Regions from separate parts of the Cupriavidus sp. USMAA2-4 genome, predicted to be linked through region 3. Evidence: predicted binding sites of a transcription regulator. Region 3 holds the regulator's gene; each other region holds the start of a gene.
What was found. Region 3 encodes sigma-54, which starts transcription at its own class of promoters, with help from an activator protein. Its sites were predicted from a motif close to TGGCANGNAANCTGCTTT; they were not measured.
Positions count from the first base shown of each region.

Region 1: BKK79_RS25930 (formate/nitrite transporter family protein) is a predicted target of sigma-54. The motif match lies at 2,414-2,431, and genes of this name have one in related genera.
Region 2: urtA (urea ABC transporter substrate-binding protein) is a predicted target of sigma-54. The motif match lies at 2,613-2,630, and genes of this name have one in related genera.

Region 1 covers NZ_CP017749.1:1,320,029-1,325,493, forward strand. The annotation lists gene BKK79_RS25920 (TetR/AcrR family transcriptional regulator) at 1-676, opposite strand, end outside; gene BKK79_RS25925 (nitrate- and nitrite sensing domain-containing protein) at 977-2,308, shown strand; gene BKK79_RS25930 (formate/nitrite transporter family protein) at 2,623-3,459, shown strand; gene BKK79_RS25935 (bifunctional protein-serine/threonine kinase/phosphatase) at 3,469-5,196, shown strand; gene BKK79_RS25940 (TauD/TfdA dioxygenase family protein) at 5,299-5,465, opposite strand, start outside.
Region 2 covers NZ_CP017748.1:1,071,468-1,076,932, forward strand. The annotation lists gene urtB (urea ABC transporter permease subunit UrtB) at 1-1,168, opposite strand, end outside; gene urtA (urea ABC transporter substrate-binding protein) at 1,304-2,560, opposite strand; gene BKK79_RS04725 (cytochrome o ubiquinol oxidase subunit IV) at 2,983-3,336, opposite strand; gene cyoC (cytochrome o ubiquinol oxidase subunit III) at 3,337-3,981, opposite strand; gene cyoB (cytochrome o ubiquinol oxidase subunit I) at 3,984-5,465, opposite strand, start outside.
Region 3 covers NZ_CP017748.1:1,969,591-1,975,055, forward strand. The annotation lists gene lptC (LPS export ABC transporter periplasmic protein LptC) at 1-143, shown strand, start outside; gene lptA (lipopolysaccharide transport periplasmic protein LptA) at 201-827, shown strand; gene lptB (LPS export ABC transporter ATP-binding protein) at 883-1,677, shown strand; gene BKK79_RS08610 (RNA polymerase factor sigma-54) at 1,778-3,253, shown strand; gene hpf (ribosome hibernation-promoting factor, HPF/YfiA family) at 3,303-3,653, shown strand; gene ptsN (PTS IIA-like nitrogen regulatory protein PtsN) at 4,039-4,494, shown strand; gene hprK (HPr(Ser) kinase/phosphatase) at 4,574-5,465, shown strand, end outside.

The DNA of each region.
Region 1 (5,465 bases), on a different replicon from region 3:
GCGCGCTGCTGTCCGGCGCCACCACGCACACCGTGCGCATCACGGTCGCCTGGATCACCTCGCGCCAATGGGCGAGCGCCGGCTGGCTCATCATCGCCTCGCCAAGGAAGGCGCTCAGCGTGTGGTGGTTCGAGTTGTAGAAGTAGCCGAGCGAGGCGATCACCAGGTAGATGTCGCGCGCCTGTGAATCTGCACGGAAGGTGCCAGCGGCCTTGCCACGCGCGAGGATGCCGTCCAGCACCGACAGCGCATAGCGCGAGATGTCGCGCAGCCGTTCCGACTTCTTCGCATGCTTGCCCTGGCTCATGTTCTCGCTGGACAGGATGGCGACGAATTCAGGATGCTCGAGGTAGTAGTGCCAGACGAAGTCGATCAGCTGGGACAGTGCCCGCACCGGGTCCTCGGTATCGAGTTCCAGCTTCTGCTCGGCTTCGTTGAGCTGGGCATAGATGGTCTCGAGCACTTCGACGAAGAGTTTCTCCTTGCTGCCGAAGTAGTAATAGATCATCCGGTCGTAGGTCTTGGCCAGCGACGAGATGCGTTCCACGCGGCCGCCTTCGTAGCCGCGCTGGGCGAAGACCTTGATGGCTGCCTTGAGGATCTTGGCACGGGTGTCCTGTGCCTGCCGGGCCCGGGTTCCGGCTGCCGCGCTCTTTCTTGCGGTCGGGGTGCTCATATGTCAGCGGCGTGACGCCGCGTTGCTGTACGGATCGAGGCCGCCAGTATACCGATGCCATGCGTGCCGTCGCGGCTTCTCTGCGGCATGGCCCGCATGGCTTCCGGTCGCGGGCGGGAGGCCGGGCGCGCCGGTGCCGCACTCGGCACAGATGGCCGTCGTCGTCCGGAGCGTCGCGTGCCGGCCATGGGCATGGAGCTTGCTTGATGCCAGTCGAGTCGGCGTACGCCTGCCTGCCGATGTGGCAGGCAGGGCAGGTGCGCCAACCTGCTTCCCGCAACGCGACACCCGCTTTCGCCGATGCCATTGCCCGTCTTCCAATTCGTCCTGCGCGCCAAGCAACTCGAGATCGAGGGCCTGCAGCGGATGGCTGCGCGCATCGAGCTGGTGGACCTGATCGGCCGCCTGATCGACGCGTTGCAGCGCGAGCGTGGCGCCAGCAGCCTCTATGTGGCTTCCGGCGGCATGCGCTTCGGCCAGGAACGGCAAGACGCGACGGCTCAGGCCGAGCCGCTCGAGGCGACGCTGCGCCAGCGCTTCATGGAACAGCTCGATCCCGCCCAGGGCAGCTCTGCGCGCATGCTGTCGTTGATCGCCTGGGTGCTGCTCGACCTGGACACGCTGGCCGGGCTGCGCCAGCGCATCGGCCAGCGCGGCATCTCGGCGCATGACGCGGTGGCGGCATTCAGCCGCGTGATCGCGGGCATGGTCGAGCTGATCTTCCACCTGGCCGACGTGGCCCTGCAGCCGGGTATCTCGCGCCTGCTGGTCGCGCTGGTGCACGTGGTGCAGGGCAAGGAACTGGCGGGGCAGGAGCGCGCGGTCGGGGCCCAGCTGTTCGCATCGGGACAGTGCAGCGCCGATCCGCAGCAGCGCATCCTCCATTTGATCGACGCGCAGGAACGCAGCCTGCAGGTGTTCGAGGATTTCGCCGAGCCGAGCCAGCTCGCCTGGTGGCAGCGGCATCAACTGCAGCCGCACGTGGCGGCGCTGGAACGCCTGCGCCGCGCGCTGTGCACGGCAAAGCCGGGAGCCGCGCTCGACGGCCAGCTCAGCGAGAACTGGTTCGAGGCGAGCAGCGAGCGCATCGCCGGCCTGTGGCAGGTGGAGGTCGGCCTGGCGCAAGCGCTGCGCCAGGCCTGCGAGGCGCAGATCCAGGCATCGGAGCAAGAGCTGCAGGATTCCGAGGGCTTGCTGCGCCAATTGCGCGACAACCCGCCGCCCCATACCCACGCCGTGGCCTGTTTCTTCGAAGAAGCCGCGCAGGTCGAGGCGGTGCCGGTGCTGCCGGGCGTGGCGGATGGACCTGCCTCGGCGGTGCCGGGCGGCGCCGACCAGCCCACGGTGGCGGCGCTCAAGACCCTGCTGCAGGCGCAGTCCTCGCGGCTGGCGCGTGTCGAGGTGGAACTGGATACGGCGCGGCGCGCCTTGCACGAGCGCAAGGTCATCGAGCGTGCCAAGCGCGCGCTGATGTCGCGCCTGGGCATGAGCGAGGAGGATGCCTTCCGCGCCTTGCAGAAGGCGTCGATGGACCATAACCGCAGGCTGGTCGATGTCGCCGAGGCGACGCTTGCCATGCCGGAACTGGCAGCGCCGGCAAGCGGGCGCGCCCGGCCGCCGCACCGGAGTTGAGCGTGCCGGTGTGCGCTTACCGTGCCCCTGCACCGTATGTGTGCGGCGGCGGCACGCCTGCGCCCGTGCGGCGCGATGGGGCGGGCGGCGCCGGCCCTGCGGGTCGGGCACGGAACGTGCGTAAGGGCAGGGCATCAGGCTAATGATGGCTTGGTGAGGTTGCCCCCGTGCGCGGCGAGGCGAGGCATCGCGAATCGTGCGGCGCGGGCGACAGGAATACGTGGATAACGGCGTCCCGTCCACGCATCGGCTGCGGCCGGTGCGTGGACGCGGACGCTTTTTTTTCTTTGTCCTACCGCTCAGAGGAAATTCCGATGGCCTACCTAGCCCCTGCCGAGTTCGTCTCCAAGATGGTCGATGCCGGTGAGTCCAAGTTGCTCATGTCGACCCGGGATACCTTGATCCGCGCCTATATGGCCGGCGCCATCCTCGCGCTGTCCGCGGCCTTCGCGGTCAGCGTCACCGTCAACACGGGCAATCCGCTGGTCGGCTCGCTGCTGTTCCCGGTGGGCTTCTGCATGCTCTACCTGCTGGGCTTCGACCTGCTGACCGGCGTCTTCACCCTGGCGCCGCTGGCCGTGCTCGACCAGCGCCCGGGCGCCACCTGGGGCGGCGTCATGCGCAACTGGACCCTGGTCTTCGCCGGCAACTTTGCCGGCGCGCTGACCGTGGCGGTCTTCATGGCCATCATCTTCACCTATGGCTTTTCCGAAGCGCCCAACCTGATCGGCCAGAAGATCGGCAGCATCGGCGAGAGCCGCACGCTGGGCTACGCGGCCCACGGCGCGGCCGGCATGCTGACGCTGTTCATCCGCGGCGTGATGTGCAACTGGATGGTGTCGACCGGCGTGGTCGCTGCGATGATGTCGACCTCGGTGTCGGGCAAGGTCATCGCCATGTGGATGCCCATCCTGGTGTTCTTCTACATGGGCTTCGAGCACTCGGTGGTCAACATGTTCCTGTTTCCCTCGGGCCTGATGCTGGGTGGCCATTTCACCCTGATGGACTATCTGCTGTGGAACGAGATTCCCACCGTGGTGGGCAATGTCGTCGGCGGCCTGACCTTCGTCGGCGCGACGCTGTACAGCACGCACTACAAGACCGCGCCCAAGCGCGTTCCGGCTGCCCCGGCCAAGCGCGCCGCCGTCTGAGGCCGTGCGATGGACGCGCTGCGCGTGGCGGTCGGCCAGCATTCGCAAGCCGGGTGCAAGCGCGTCAACCAGGATTTCCACGGCGCCGCGCTGCCCGCCGAGCCGCAGCGCAGCGCCAAGGGCATCGCCGTGGCGCTGGCCGACGGCATCGGCAGCAGCGCCGTCAGCCAGGTGGCGAGCGCCGCGGCGGTGCGCGGCTTTCTCGAAGACTACTATGGCACGAGCGAGGCCTGGAGCGTGCGCCGCGCGGCGCAGTGCGTGCTCGCCGCGACCAATTCCTGGCTGCACGCGCAGAACCAGCGCGGCGATGCGCGCTTCGACAAAGAGCGTGGCTACGTCTGCACCTTCAGCGCGCTGATCTTCAAGGGCCGCGACGTCCATCTGCTGCACGTGGGCGACGCGCGCGTCTACCGCCTGCATGCACAGGCCTGGGAGCAGCTCAGCGACGATCACCGCGTGCGCCTGTCCTCGCGCGAGTCCTACCTGGGGCGCGCGCTCGGTGTGGGGCCGACGGTCGAGGCGGACTATCGCTGCTGGCCCGCCGAGGCGGGCGAGGTTTACCTGCTGGCCAGCGACGGTGCCTATGAATACCTCGACCACGCGGATGCGCGGCAGGCGCTGGCCGAGCACCCGGGCGACCTCGATGCCGCCGCCGCGAAGCTGGTCGCCATCGCGCTGGCGCGCGGCAGCCAGGACAATGCCACGGTGCAACTGGTGCGAGTGGAGGCGTTGCCCGACAGCGACGCCGCGGGTCTGTGGCGGCAGCGCGCGGAACTGGCGCTGCCGCCGCCGCTGCAGCCGCGCATGGAATTCGAAGGCTATCGCATCGAGCGCGAGCTGTACGCCAGCGCGCGCTGCCACGTGCACCTGGCGCGCGACCTGGAGGATGGCGCGTGCATTGCGCTGAAGACGCCCTCGGTCGACCTGCGTGAAGATCCGGCTTATCTCGACCGCTTCCTGCTCGAGGAGTGGGTGGCCCGGCGCATCGACAATGCGCACGTGCTCAGGCCGCATGCCGTGACGCGCGCGCGCCGCTACCTCTATACCGCCATGGAGTTCATCGACGGGCAGACCCTGGCGCAATGGATGCGCGACCATCCGCGCCCCGCGCTGGCGGACGTGCGCCAGCTGGTCGAGCAGGTCGCGCGCGGCCTGCAGGCTTTCCACCGGCGTGAGATGCTGCACCAGGACCTGCGCCCGGACAACGTGATGATCGACCGCACCGGCACGGCCCGCATCATCGACTTCGCCGCGGTGCACGTGGCCGGCCTGGAAGAAGGCATGGTCGACCCGCATGCGCGCGCGCCGCTCGGCGCGCTGCAGTATGTCGCGCCCGAGTACTTCCTGGGCCAGCCCGGCACGACGGCCTCGGACCTGTTTGCGCTGGCGGTGGTGACCTACCAGATGCTGGCCGGGCAGCTGCCGTACGGCCTGCAGGTGACCCGCCTGCGCCAGGCCGGCGAACTGCGCGGCCTGCGCTATGTCAGCGTGCGCGAGCGGCGGCCCGACCTGCCGCCGTGGATCGACCAGGCGCTGCGCAAGGCCCTGCATCCCCTGCCGCACAAGCGTCATGAGGCCTTGTCGGAGTTTCTCGAAGACCTGCGCGCTTCTCCCCGGCAGCAGCGGTTGCGCGACGCGCCGGCGCTGATCGAGCGCAATCCGGTGCGCTTCTGGCAGGGCTTGTCGCTGCTGCTGGCGCTGGCGGTCGTGCTGCTGCTGGGCCTGCGCTGGGGCTGAGGCAGGCTGCCGGCGATCAACGCTGGGAGTCAACGATCCGAGTCAACGACCGGCGTCACCTCGCAGGGCTGCCCCCCGCTGGCAGCGTACCGCGCAGGCCGACTACGCGGCGGCACCGTGTGCCGCCAGCACCGGGTCGCCTTCCAGCGCCACCGAGGGCCTGCCGTCCACGCCGACCGGCACGTCGCCGACCAGCGTGGTGCGATAGAGCTGGCGGTCGAAGTCGAGGTCGAAGATGTCGGCGGGCGCCAGGTGCGCGGTGGCGCGGT
Region 2 (5,465 bases), 900 kb from region 3:
TCACCAGGGCCGGCAGCAGCGCGAAGCCGCCGCTCATCCATGCCGGATTGGCCACCTCCACGTTCTGCGCGCCGAACACCGTGCGCACGGCCTGCATCAGCAGCAGGCTGACGCCGAAGGTCGCCAGCAAGGTCTCGAGCGGGCGGCCGTACAGATGGCGCAGCACCAGGCGCTCCAGCACGAAGCCGACCAGCGCCGAGGCCAGGAAGGCGGCCGGCAGCGCCGCCAGCAGGTACCACTCGAAGGCGCCGGGGAAATGCGCGCGGAACACGCTCTGCACCGCGTAGGTCGCATAGGCGCCGATCATCAGGAATTCACCGTGCGCCATGTTGATGACGCCGATCAGGCCGTAAGTGATGGCCAGGCCGAGCGCCGCCAGCAGCAGCACGCTGCCCAGGCTCAGGCCGGCGAACAGGTTGCCGATCAGCTCGGCGCGGCGCTGCTCGGTGCGCAAGCCGTCGAGCACCTGCTGGGCGGCCACGCGCAGCTCGGCATCGGGCTCGCGGTAGCGGCCCGCCGCATCGCGCTCGACGAAGGGCTTGAGCTTGAGGCGGTTCTGCGGATTATCGTCGCGCCCGAGGATGCGGATCGCCTCCAGGCGCGCGTTGCGGTCCGGGTCGGACAGCGCCGCGCCGGCCCAGATCACGTCCAGCTTGGCGCGCAGCGCGGGGTCGGCCTCCGCCTTGCGGGCCGCCTCGACCGTCTCGCGCGACGCGCTGTCGGGCTGGTCGAGCAGGGTATTGATGGCCTGCGTGCGCACCGCGATGTCGGGCGACTGCAGCAGCAGGCTGCTGGCCGCGCTGTCCACCTGGGAGCGCAGGCTGTTGTTCAAGGTCGGCGCCTCCAGCTCGTCGGCCTTGACCGCGACCGGCTTGCCGCTGACGGCGTCGAGGATCTTGTCGCCGTCCTGGATCACCATGCCGGTGCCGGGGGCGTATTGCAGCGAATCGTCCTGCAGCGCCTTGAGGATGGGGCCGGCCTGCGCGGCCGGCGCCTTGGCGAGCGCGGCGATGGCGGCGCTCTTGGCGTCGAAATCGTCCCCCGCCAGCGGCTTGAGGTCGTCCTGCGTCAGCGGCGCGGCGTGCAGCAGCGGCACCGCGAGCAGCAGCGCGGCGGCCAGCGCGGCGCGCAGGCGGGAGGCGGCGGACTGGAATGCGGTTCGGAGCATGATGGTCTGTGGTCGGCGACGGATGGCAGGACGGCCGGCCTCCTCCGGGGGTGTCCGGTGGCGGCCAGGCCGCCATGCGCGGACATGGCGGTACGATCGGAGGGGCCGGCGCGTGGCGCCGCCCTCCTCCCCCGCTTACATCACCTTGTCGGGCTTGCCTTCGTTGCCCGAGATGAACGGGCTCCAGGGCTGGGCGCGGATGGGCTTCGGCGTCTTCCACACCACGCTGAACTGGCCGTCGCCGCGCACCTCGCCGATCATCACCGGCTTGTACAGGTGGTGGTTGTCGCCCATGGTCAGCGTGAAGCCGTCCGGCGCCTTGAAGGTCTGGCCGTACATGGCCGCACGCACCTTGTCCGGATCGGTGCTGCCGGCCTTCTTGACGGCCTGGGCCCACATATGGATGCCGACGTAGGTCGCTTCCATCGGGTCATTGGTCACGCGCTTGTCGCCGCCGGGCAGGTTGTTGGCCTTGACCCAGGCCGCCCATTCCTTGCGGAAGGCATCGTTGGTCGGGTTCTTGACCGACATGAAGTAGTTCCACGCGGCCAGGTGGCCCACCAGCGGCTTGGTGTCGATGCCGCGCAGCTCTTCTTCGCCGACCGAGAAGGCGACCACCGGCACGTCCTTGGCCTTCAGGCCGGCGTTGCCCAGTTCCTTGTAGAAGGGCACGTTGGAGTCGCCGTTGATGGTCGAGATCACCGCGGTCTTGCCGCCCTGCGAGAACTTCTTGATGTTGGCGACGATGGTCTGGTAGTCGCTGTGGCCGAACGGCGTGTAGACCTCCTCGATGTCCGAGTCGGCCACGCCCTTGCTCTTCAGGAAGGCGCGCAGGATCTTGTTGGTGGTGCGCGGATAGACGTAGTCGGTGCCGAGCAGGAAGAAGCGCTTGGCGCCACCACCCTCCTTGCTCATCAGGTATTCGACGGCCGGGATGGCCTGCTGGTTGGGCGCCGCGCCGGTGTAGAAGACGTTCTTCGACATCTCTTCGCCTTCATACTGCACCGGGTAGAACAGCAGCGAGTTCAGTTCCTCGTAGACCGGCAGCACCGACTTGCGCGACACCGAAGTCCAGCAGCCGAAGGTGACCGCCACCTTGTCCTTGCTGATCAGCTGGCGCGCCTTCTCGGCGAACAGCGGCCAGTTCGAGGCCGGGTCCACCACCACTGGTTCGAGCTTGCGGCCCAGCACGCCACCGCTCTTGTTGATCTCGTCGATGGTCATCAGCGCGACGTCCTTCAGCGAGGTCTCGGAGATCGCCATCGTGCCGGACAGCGAGTGCAGGATGCCGACCTTGATCGGCTCCTTGCTCTGCGCCAGTGCCAGCGTGCTGGACCCGATCATCGCCGCCGCGGCCACCGCGGTCAGCTTCAGCATATTGCGTCGTTTCATTGCAGCTCCCAGATTGTCGTGTGTTGTGGAACAGCGAACTCCGGGTGCAGGTTCTGCAACTAGCGTGCCAAGGCCATCGCCGCGTGCGGTGGCCCGGCCGGCGCGGCGGCGGGGCGTGGAACGGGCGCCCGTCAGGGCGGCGCACCAACGGCGTGCAGCGACGCTGCGCACCATCGGCGTGCATGAGGCAGAGTGGTGCATGGCGCGCACGGGTGAAGCGCCAGGCATGCCGGCGCCAAGGGCGCAGCGCGGGCGCCGCGCGTGCGGCGTGAACCACGATCGGGCGTAGGTGCGGCGGCCATGCGCCAAGGCGGCGCGCCAGGGGGCAACGCGGCCGGCGCGGCAACAAAGAAAAACGGGCCCCGCAGGGCCCGTTGGTCGGAACATCGGAACATCGCGTGCCGCCGGGCGGCACGCGGCGTTCAATGCGCCATCATGTTGACGTTCATGTTGTGCATGATCCACAGCGAGCCTGCCACCACGATCAGCAGGATCAGCGCGGTGAAGGCCAGCACGATCACGTTCCAGCGCTGCTCCGAGGAACGGTCGAGGTGGAGGAAGTAGACCATGTGGACGAGGATCTGCACCACGGCCAGCGCCAGGATCACCACCAGGATGGTCGACGGGGCGGCCGAGCCGTCCATCACCATCTTGAACGGGATCACGGTCAGGATGACCGCCAGCACGAAGCCGATCACATAGGACTTGACGCTGCCGTGGCTGGCACCGCCAGCGGCATGGCTGCCGTGGCCGGCGGAGACGTTGCTGTGTTCCATTTACATCGCTCCCATCAGGTACACCACGGTGAACACGCCGATCCAGACGATGTCCAGAAAGTGCCAGAACAGCGCGAAGCACGCCAGACGCTTGTTCATGGTGGGCGTCAGGCCCTTCTTGGCGATCTGGCACATCAGCACGGCCATCCACAGCAGGCCGCTGGCCACGTGCAGGCCGTGGGTGCCGACCAGCGTGAAGAAGGACGACAGGAAGGCGCTGCGCTGCGGGCTGGCGCCCTCGGCGATCAGGTGATGGAACTCGTTGATTTCCATGCCGATGAAGGCCGCGCCCAGCAGGAAGGTGATGGCCAGCCAGAACTGCAGGCGGGCCTTCTGGCCGTTGTGCAGGGCCACCATCGCCATGCCCGAGGTCAGGCTCGAGAACAGCAGCAGGAAGGTCTCGACCAGGACGTAGTTCAGTTCGAACAGTTCCTTGCCCGAGGGGCCGCCCGCCACTTCGCCGCGCAGCACCGCGAAAGCGGCGAACAGTCCGGCGAAGATGATGCAGTCGGTCATCAGGTACACCCAGAACCCGAACACCGTGTTACCGGCGGTGTCGTGGTGGGCGTGGTCGTGGTCGTGCGCGTGGTCATGCGCCGCGGGGGCGGCGTGCGCGGGATAACGGTCTAGGACTTGGGTCGACATGTTCAGGCCTGCGACGCGAGACGGTCAAAATGGCGCGCTTCGACGGCTTCGACTTCCTTCGCGGGCACGTAGTAGTCGATGTGGTCGTCGTTGCTGCGGACGATGAAGGAGACGATCATGCCGACCAGGCCGACGATGGCCAGCCACCAGATGTGCCAGGTCAGGGCGAAGCCGAACACCAGGCTGAAGGCACCGATGAAGAAGCCTGCGCCGGTGTTCTTGGGCATGTGGATCTGGTCGTAGTGCGCTTCCTTCTTCGGCACGTCGCCACGGGCCTTCATGTCGGCGAGGGCGTCGAGGTCCTGCACCACCGGGGTGTGCGCGAAGTTATAGAACGGGGGCGGCGACGAGGTGGCCCACTCCAGGGTGCGGCCGTTCCACGGATCGCCGGTCACGTCGGCCAGCGCCTTGCGGTTGCGGATCGACACGATGATCTGCAGCACCTGGAACACGATGCCCAGGCCGATCAGCACCGCGCCGATCACGGCCACGTGCAGGAACGGGGTCCATTCCGGGTTGTCGGTGTGGTTCAGGCGGCGGGTCATGCCCATCAGGCCCAGTGCGTACAGCGGCATGAAGGCGAAGTAGAAGCCCACCAGCCAGCACCAGAAGGCGCACTTGCCGAGGCGCTCGTCCAGCTTGAAGCCGAAGGCCTTCGGGAACCAGTAGGTCACGCCGGCCAGGTAGCCGAACAGCACGCCGCCGATGATCACGTTGTGGAAGTGGGCGATCAGGAACAGGCTGTTGTGCAGCACGAAGTCAGCCGCCGGCACCGCCATCAGCACGCCGGTCATGCCGCCGATCACGAAGGTGACCATGAAGCCCAGGGTCCACATGACCGGGGTGGTCATGCGCACGCGGCCGCGGTACATGGTGAACAGCCAGTTGAAGATCTTCACCCCGGTCGGGATGGAGATGATCATGGTCGTGATGCCGAAGAAGGCATTGACGTTGGCGCCGGAGCCCATCGTGAAGAAGTGGTGCAGCCAGACCAGGAACGACAGCACCATGATGCAGCAGGTGGCGTAGACCATGCCCTTGTAGCCGAACAGCTTCTTGCCCGAGAAGGTCGAGATGATTTCCGAGAAGATGCCGAAGGCGGGCAGGATCAGGATGTAGACCTCAGGGTGGCCCCAGATCCAGATCATGTTCACGTACATCATGGCGTTGCCGCCCATCTCGTTCGTGAAGAAGTGCATGCCCAGGTAGCGGTCCAGGCCCAGCAGCGCCAGGGTCACGGTCAGCACGGGGAACGAGGCCAGGATCAGCACGTTGGTGCACAGCGCGGTCCAGGTGAAGACCGGCATGCGCATCAGGGTCATGCCCGGCGCGCGCATCTTGAGGATGGTCACCAGGAAGTTGACGCCGGTCAGCAAGGTACCGAGGCCTGAGATCTGCAGGGCCCACAAGTAGTAGTCGACCCCCACGCCCGGGCTGTAGGCCAGCTCGGACAGCGGCGGGTAGGCCAGCCAGCCGGTGCGGGC
Region 3 (5,465 bases):
CGGTGCAGCTCACCCGCGGCGTCTCCGTGATGAACGCCAACGGCCTGCTCTTCAACAACGTCACGCGCGAAGTACAATTGTTCGGCAACGTGCGCGGCACTATCGTCACCACCCCGCGCGGCGCGCCCGCGCCGAGGTCCTAAGTCATGCAACCGCGCGCGGCAACCCGCAGCCGCCGCTTTCTCCATCCGCTCACCATCATGATGCCTGCCTTGAAGACGTGGTTCCGCGCCCGGATTTCGCCTGCCCTGCTGGCCGCGGCCGCCGCGCTCTGCCTGGCGCCGGCCGCCCACGCCGAGCGCGCCGACCGCGACAAGCCGCTGGTGCTCGAGGCCGACAACGCCAGCTACGATGACGTCAAGCAGGTCTACACGCTGACCGGCAACGTGGTCCTGACCAAGGGCACCATGGTGCTGAAGTCGGACGCCGCCGAGCTGCGCACCGACCCCGAGGGCTACCAGTACGCCATCGCCACGGCCAAGCCGGGCAAGCTCGCCTATATCCGCCAGAAGCGCGACAACGTCGACGAGTACATCGACGGCTGGGGCGACCGCATCGAGTACGACGGCAAGCAAGGCATCTCCAAGCTGATCGGCCAGGCCCGCATGGCGCGCCTGGCGGGCGGCAAGCAGATCGACGAGATCCGCGGCGCCGTGATCACCTACGACAGCAACAACGAGTACTACACGGCCAGCAGCAGCGGCGACAAAGGCGCGGTGACCTCCTCGGGACGCGTGCGCGCCGTGCTCTCGCCGCGCCAGCCGGCCAGCGCGCCGGCAGCGCCGCCGCTGGAGCTGAAGCCCGCACCCGCGCCGTCCAAGTCCTGAACCCAGCCGAACGCAACGCATCCAGCGCGCCAGGCGCTCCCAACGCACTGCCCTCATGACCGATACCCAGACCGCCCCCGCCGCCACCGCCAGCAACGGCCAGTCCGCCGGCGGCAGCACGCTGACGGTACGCCACCTGAAGAAGCGCTATGGCTCGCGCACGGTGGTCAAGGACGTCTCGCTCGACGTCAAGAGCGGCGAGGTGGTCGGCCTGCTGGGGCCCAACGGCGCCGGCAAGACCACCTCCTTCTACATGATCGTCGGCCTGGTGGCGCTGGACGAAGGCGACATCGTGCTCGACGGCCTGCACCTGAGCGGCCTGGCCATCCACGAGCGCGCGCGCATGGGCCTGTCCTACCTGCCGCAGGAGGCCTCGGTGTTCCGCAAGCTCAACGTCGAGGAGAACATCCGCGCGGTGCTGGAGCTGCAGATCGTCGACGGCAAGCCGCTGTCGGCGCAGGAGATCGAGCGCCGCCTGGACGCGCTGCTCGACGACCTGCAGATCGCCCACCTGCGCCAGAATCCCGCGCTGTCGCTGTCGGGCGGCGAGCGCCGGCGCGTGGAAATCGCGCGCGCGCTGGCTTCGGCCCCGCGCTTCATCCTGCTCGACGAACCGTTCGCCGGTGTCGACCCGATCGCGGTGGGCGAGATCCAGCGTATCGTCAGCTTCCTCAAGGCGCGCAACATCGGCGTGCTGATCACCGACCACAATGTGCGCGAGACGCTGGGCATCTGCGACCACGCCTACATCATCAGCGAGGGCGCGGTGCTGGCCGAGGGCCGCCCGCAGGAAATCATCGCCAACGAATCGGTGCGCCGGGTCTACCTAGGCGAGAACTTCCGCATGTGATGCGGTGGCCGCGCCTCGCCGGCGCGGGACCGCGACAAAGCGGCAGGAACGTTAGCAATTTTCGTTCCATCGCGCTGCGGATGGGCATAGAATAGGCCGCATGAAACCTTCGCTTCAGCTCCGCCTTTCCCAGCATCTCGCACTGACGCCACAGCTTCAGCAGTCGATCCGGCTGTTGCAGCTTTCCACGCTCGAACTGCAGCAGGAAGTCGAGCAGGCCCTGATCGAAAACCCTCTCCTCGAGCGCGAAAACGATTGGATCGAGAGCCCGCTGCGGGTGGCCGCCGATGGCAGCATCAACGTGCAGAGCGCACCCGCGCCGGCCCCGGCCGAAGCGCAGGGCAATGGCGAGGCACGCAGCGACGAGGGCGGCGGCGATGAAGAGCGCTTCGGCGACGGCGCCGACGACTACGGCAGCGACTGGAGCCTGGACGACTTCGCGCGTCGCCCCCAGGGCGACGAAGACGAGAAGGCGCCGCTGCAACTGCGCGACGCCGAGCCGACCCTGCGCGAGCACCTGATGGAACAGCTCGCGCCGCTGAAGATCTCGGCGCGCGACAAGGGCCTGGCCATCTTCCTGATCGAGTCGCTCGACGACGACGGCTACCTCAGCGCCACGCTCGAGGAGATCTGCGAAGAGCTGCCCGAAGAGCTGGAGTTCGAGATCGAGGAAGTGCAGGCCATGCTGGCCCTGCTGCAGAGCTTCGATCCACCCGGCGTGGGAGCGCGCAATGCGGCCGAATGCCTGGCGCTGCAGCTGCGGCGGCTGTCGCATCCGCAGCGCGAGCTGGCGCTGGGCATCGTCAACCACCACCTGGAACTGCTGGCCGCGCGCGATTACACGCGCTTGAAGAAGGCGCTGCAGGTGGACGAGACGGCGCTGAAGGCAGCACATGACCTGATCCGCTCGCTGGCACCGTATCCGGGCCACGCCTACAACCGTCCGCAGGCCGACTTCGTCGTGCCCGACGTGTTCGTGCGCAAGAGCGGCAGTGGCTGGATCGCCCAACTCAATCCCGACGTGATGCCGCGCCTGCGCATCAACGACATGTACGCGCAGATCCTGCGCGGCGCCAAGGGCGAATCCGGTGCCGCCGGCCTGCAGCAGAAACTGCAGGAAGCCCGCTGGCTGATCAAGAACATCCAGCAGCGCTTCGACACCATCCTGCGTGTCGCACAGGCCATTGTCGAGCGTCAAAAGAACTTCTTCAGCCACGGTGAAATTGCGATGCGCCCCTTGGTTTTGCGGGAGATTGCCGATACACTGGGATTACACGAGTCAACCATCTCTCGGGTGACGACTAACAAATACATGGCCACCCCCATGGGCACTTTCGAGCTGAAGTACTTCTTCGGCAGCCATGTGTCCACGGAAACGGGCGGCGCTGCTTCATCAACGGCTATCCGAGCCTTGATCAAGCAACTGATAGGAGCCGAAGACCCGAAGAATCCCCTGTCCGACAGCCGAATTGCCGAATTGCTGGGCGATCAGGGCTTCGTCGTGGCGCGCCGGACGGTCGCCAAGTACCGAGAAGCGCTGAAGATCCCGGCAGTCAATCTCCGCAAGTCTTTGTAGCCGAGCCGCATCGCCTGCCTGGTGTGGCTCTTTCAGAAGGAGAAGCGCTATGAACTTCAAGATCAGTGGACACCACCTGGACATCACGCCACCCCTGCGTGAGTACGTGGAAACGAAGCTGGAGCGTATCGTCAGGCATTTCGATCAAGTCATCGGCGTTAGCGTGCTGCTCTCTGTCGACAACCACAAGGAAAAGGACAGGCGTCAGTACGCGGAAATCAATCTGCATCTGAAGGGCAAGGACATCTTCGTCGAGGCGCACCACGAAGACCTGTATGCGGCGATCGACGCACTGGTCGACAAGCTGGACCGTCAGGTCATCCGGTACAAGGACCGCGTGCAGAGCCACGACCGGGAATCCGTGAAGTACCAGATGGCTGCCGCACAGATGCAGCAATAGCCAGAGAAAACAATAAGAACAATCTGCCTGATCTGCCTTGAGGCCGCCCGTCGGCCACCAGCACAAGGGCCAGACCACGAACCGCGCATAAAGCGCGGTTTTTTGCTTTTGGCGGACCGGCTCGCGTGCACGCCCCGTACACGCCCTCGTCCGGGGGAGTTCGCAAGTGGCGCGACGCAGTGTATGCTCTCCAATACATGAGTCGCCGCTACCGCCGGGACCGCGGCTTGCGCGCCGCACAAGAAGGCGGGCGGGCTGCTCTATAATGGTCCGATACTCCGCATGCCGGCGCCCGACCGGCGGAGCGAGCGGATATTCCGCCTCTTTGACCCGGCCGGGCGCGCAGCGCACCGGGCCGCTTATCTGGAATCCCTGCGCACCTGCCATGAACCGTTTGGCCAAATTGCTGCCGCCAGGCAACATCACACTCGACGTCAGCGTCACCAGCAAGAAGCGCGTCTTCGAACAGGCCGGACTCCTCTTCGAGAACAACCATGGCGTGGCGCGGGCCACGGTCACCGACAACCTGTTCGCGCGCGAGTCGCTGGGCTCGACCGGGCTGGGCGCGGGCGTGGCCATCCCGCATGGCCGCATCAAGGGCCTGAAGCAACCGCTGGCCGCCTTCATGCGTCTGGCCGAGCCGATCCCATTCGAATCGCCCGACGGCAAGCCGGTGTCGCTGCTGATCTTCCTGCTGGTACCCGAGCAGGCCACCCAGCAACATCTCGAGATCCTGTCGGAGATCGCCCAGTTGCTGTCCGACCGCGACATGCGCGAAGGCCTGGCCACCCTGCCGACGCCCGAAGCCGTGCACCAGCTCCTGACCGAATGGCATCCCTGACCGGCGCTCCGCCCGCAGGCGCGGGCCAAGGCACCGGCGGCGGGTCCTAGCGCTTTCCAGCCCCACCAGACTCCCCCGCATGGAACTCACCGGCGTTTCTTCCCAGTCCATCTTCGACGACAACGCAGCCGACCTCAAACTCTCATGGGTGGCGGGTCTCGAGGGGGCGGATCGCGCCTTCGACGTGGATTTCGCCCGCGAAGCCACCTCGGCCGCCGACCTCGTGGGCCACCTGAACCTGATCCACCCCAACCGCATCCAGGTCCTCGGCAAACCCGAGATCACCTACTACCAGCGGCTGGACGACGAGATGCGCAAGCGGCAGATGGGCGAGCTGATCCTGCTCGAGCCGCCCTTCCTGGTGGTCGCCGACGGCATGGAGCCACCGCCCGACCTGGAACTGCGCTGCACGCGCTCTTCCACACCGCTGTTCACCACGCCGGTATCCTCGGCGGCCGTGATCGACCACCTGCGCCTCTACCTGTCGCGCATCTCGGCGCCGCGCGTGACCATGCACGGGGTATTCCTCGACATTCTCGGCATGGGCGTGCTGATCATGGGCGAATCCGGCCTGGGCAAGAGCGAACTGGGCCTGGAACTGATCTCGCGCGGCCACGGCCTGGTGGCCGATGACGCGGTCGACTTCGTGCGCCTGGGTCCGGACTTCGTCGAAGGACGCTGCCCGCCATTGCTGCAGAACCTGCTCGAGGTGCGCGGCCTGGGCCTGCTCGACATCAAGACCATCTTCGGCGAGACGGCGGTGCGCCGGAAGATGAAGCTCAAGCTGGTGGTGCAACTGGTGCGCCGCAACGACGGCGAGTTCGAGCGGCTGCCGCTCGATTCGCAGTACCTGGACGTACTGGGCCTGCCGATCCACATGGTGAAGATCCAGGTTGCGGCCGGCCGCAACCTGGCGGTGCTGGTCGAGGCTGCGGTGCGCAACACCATCCTGCGCCTGCGCGGCATCGACA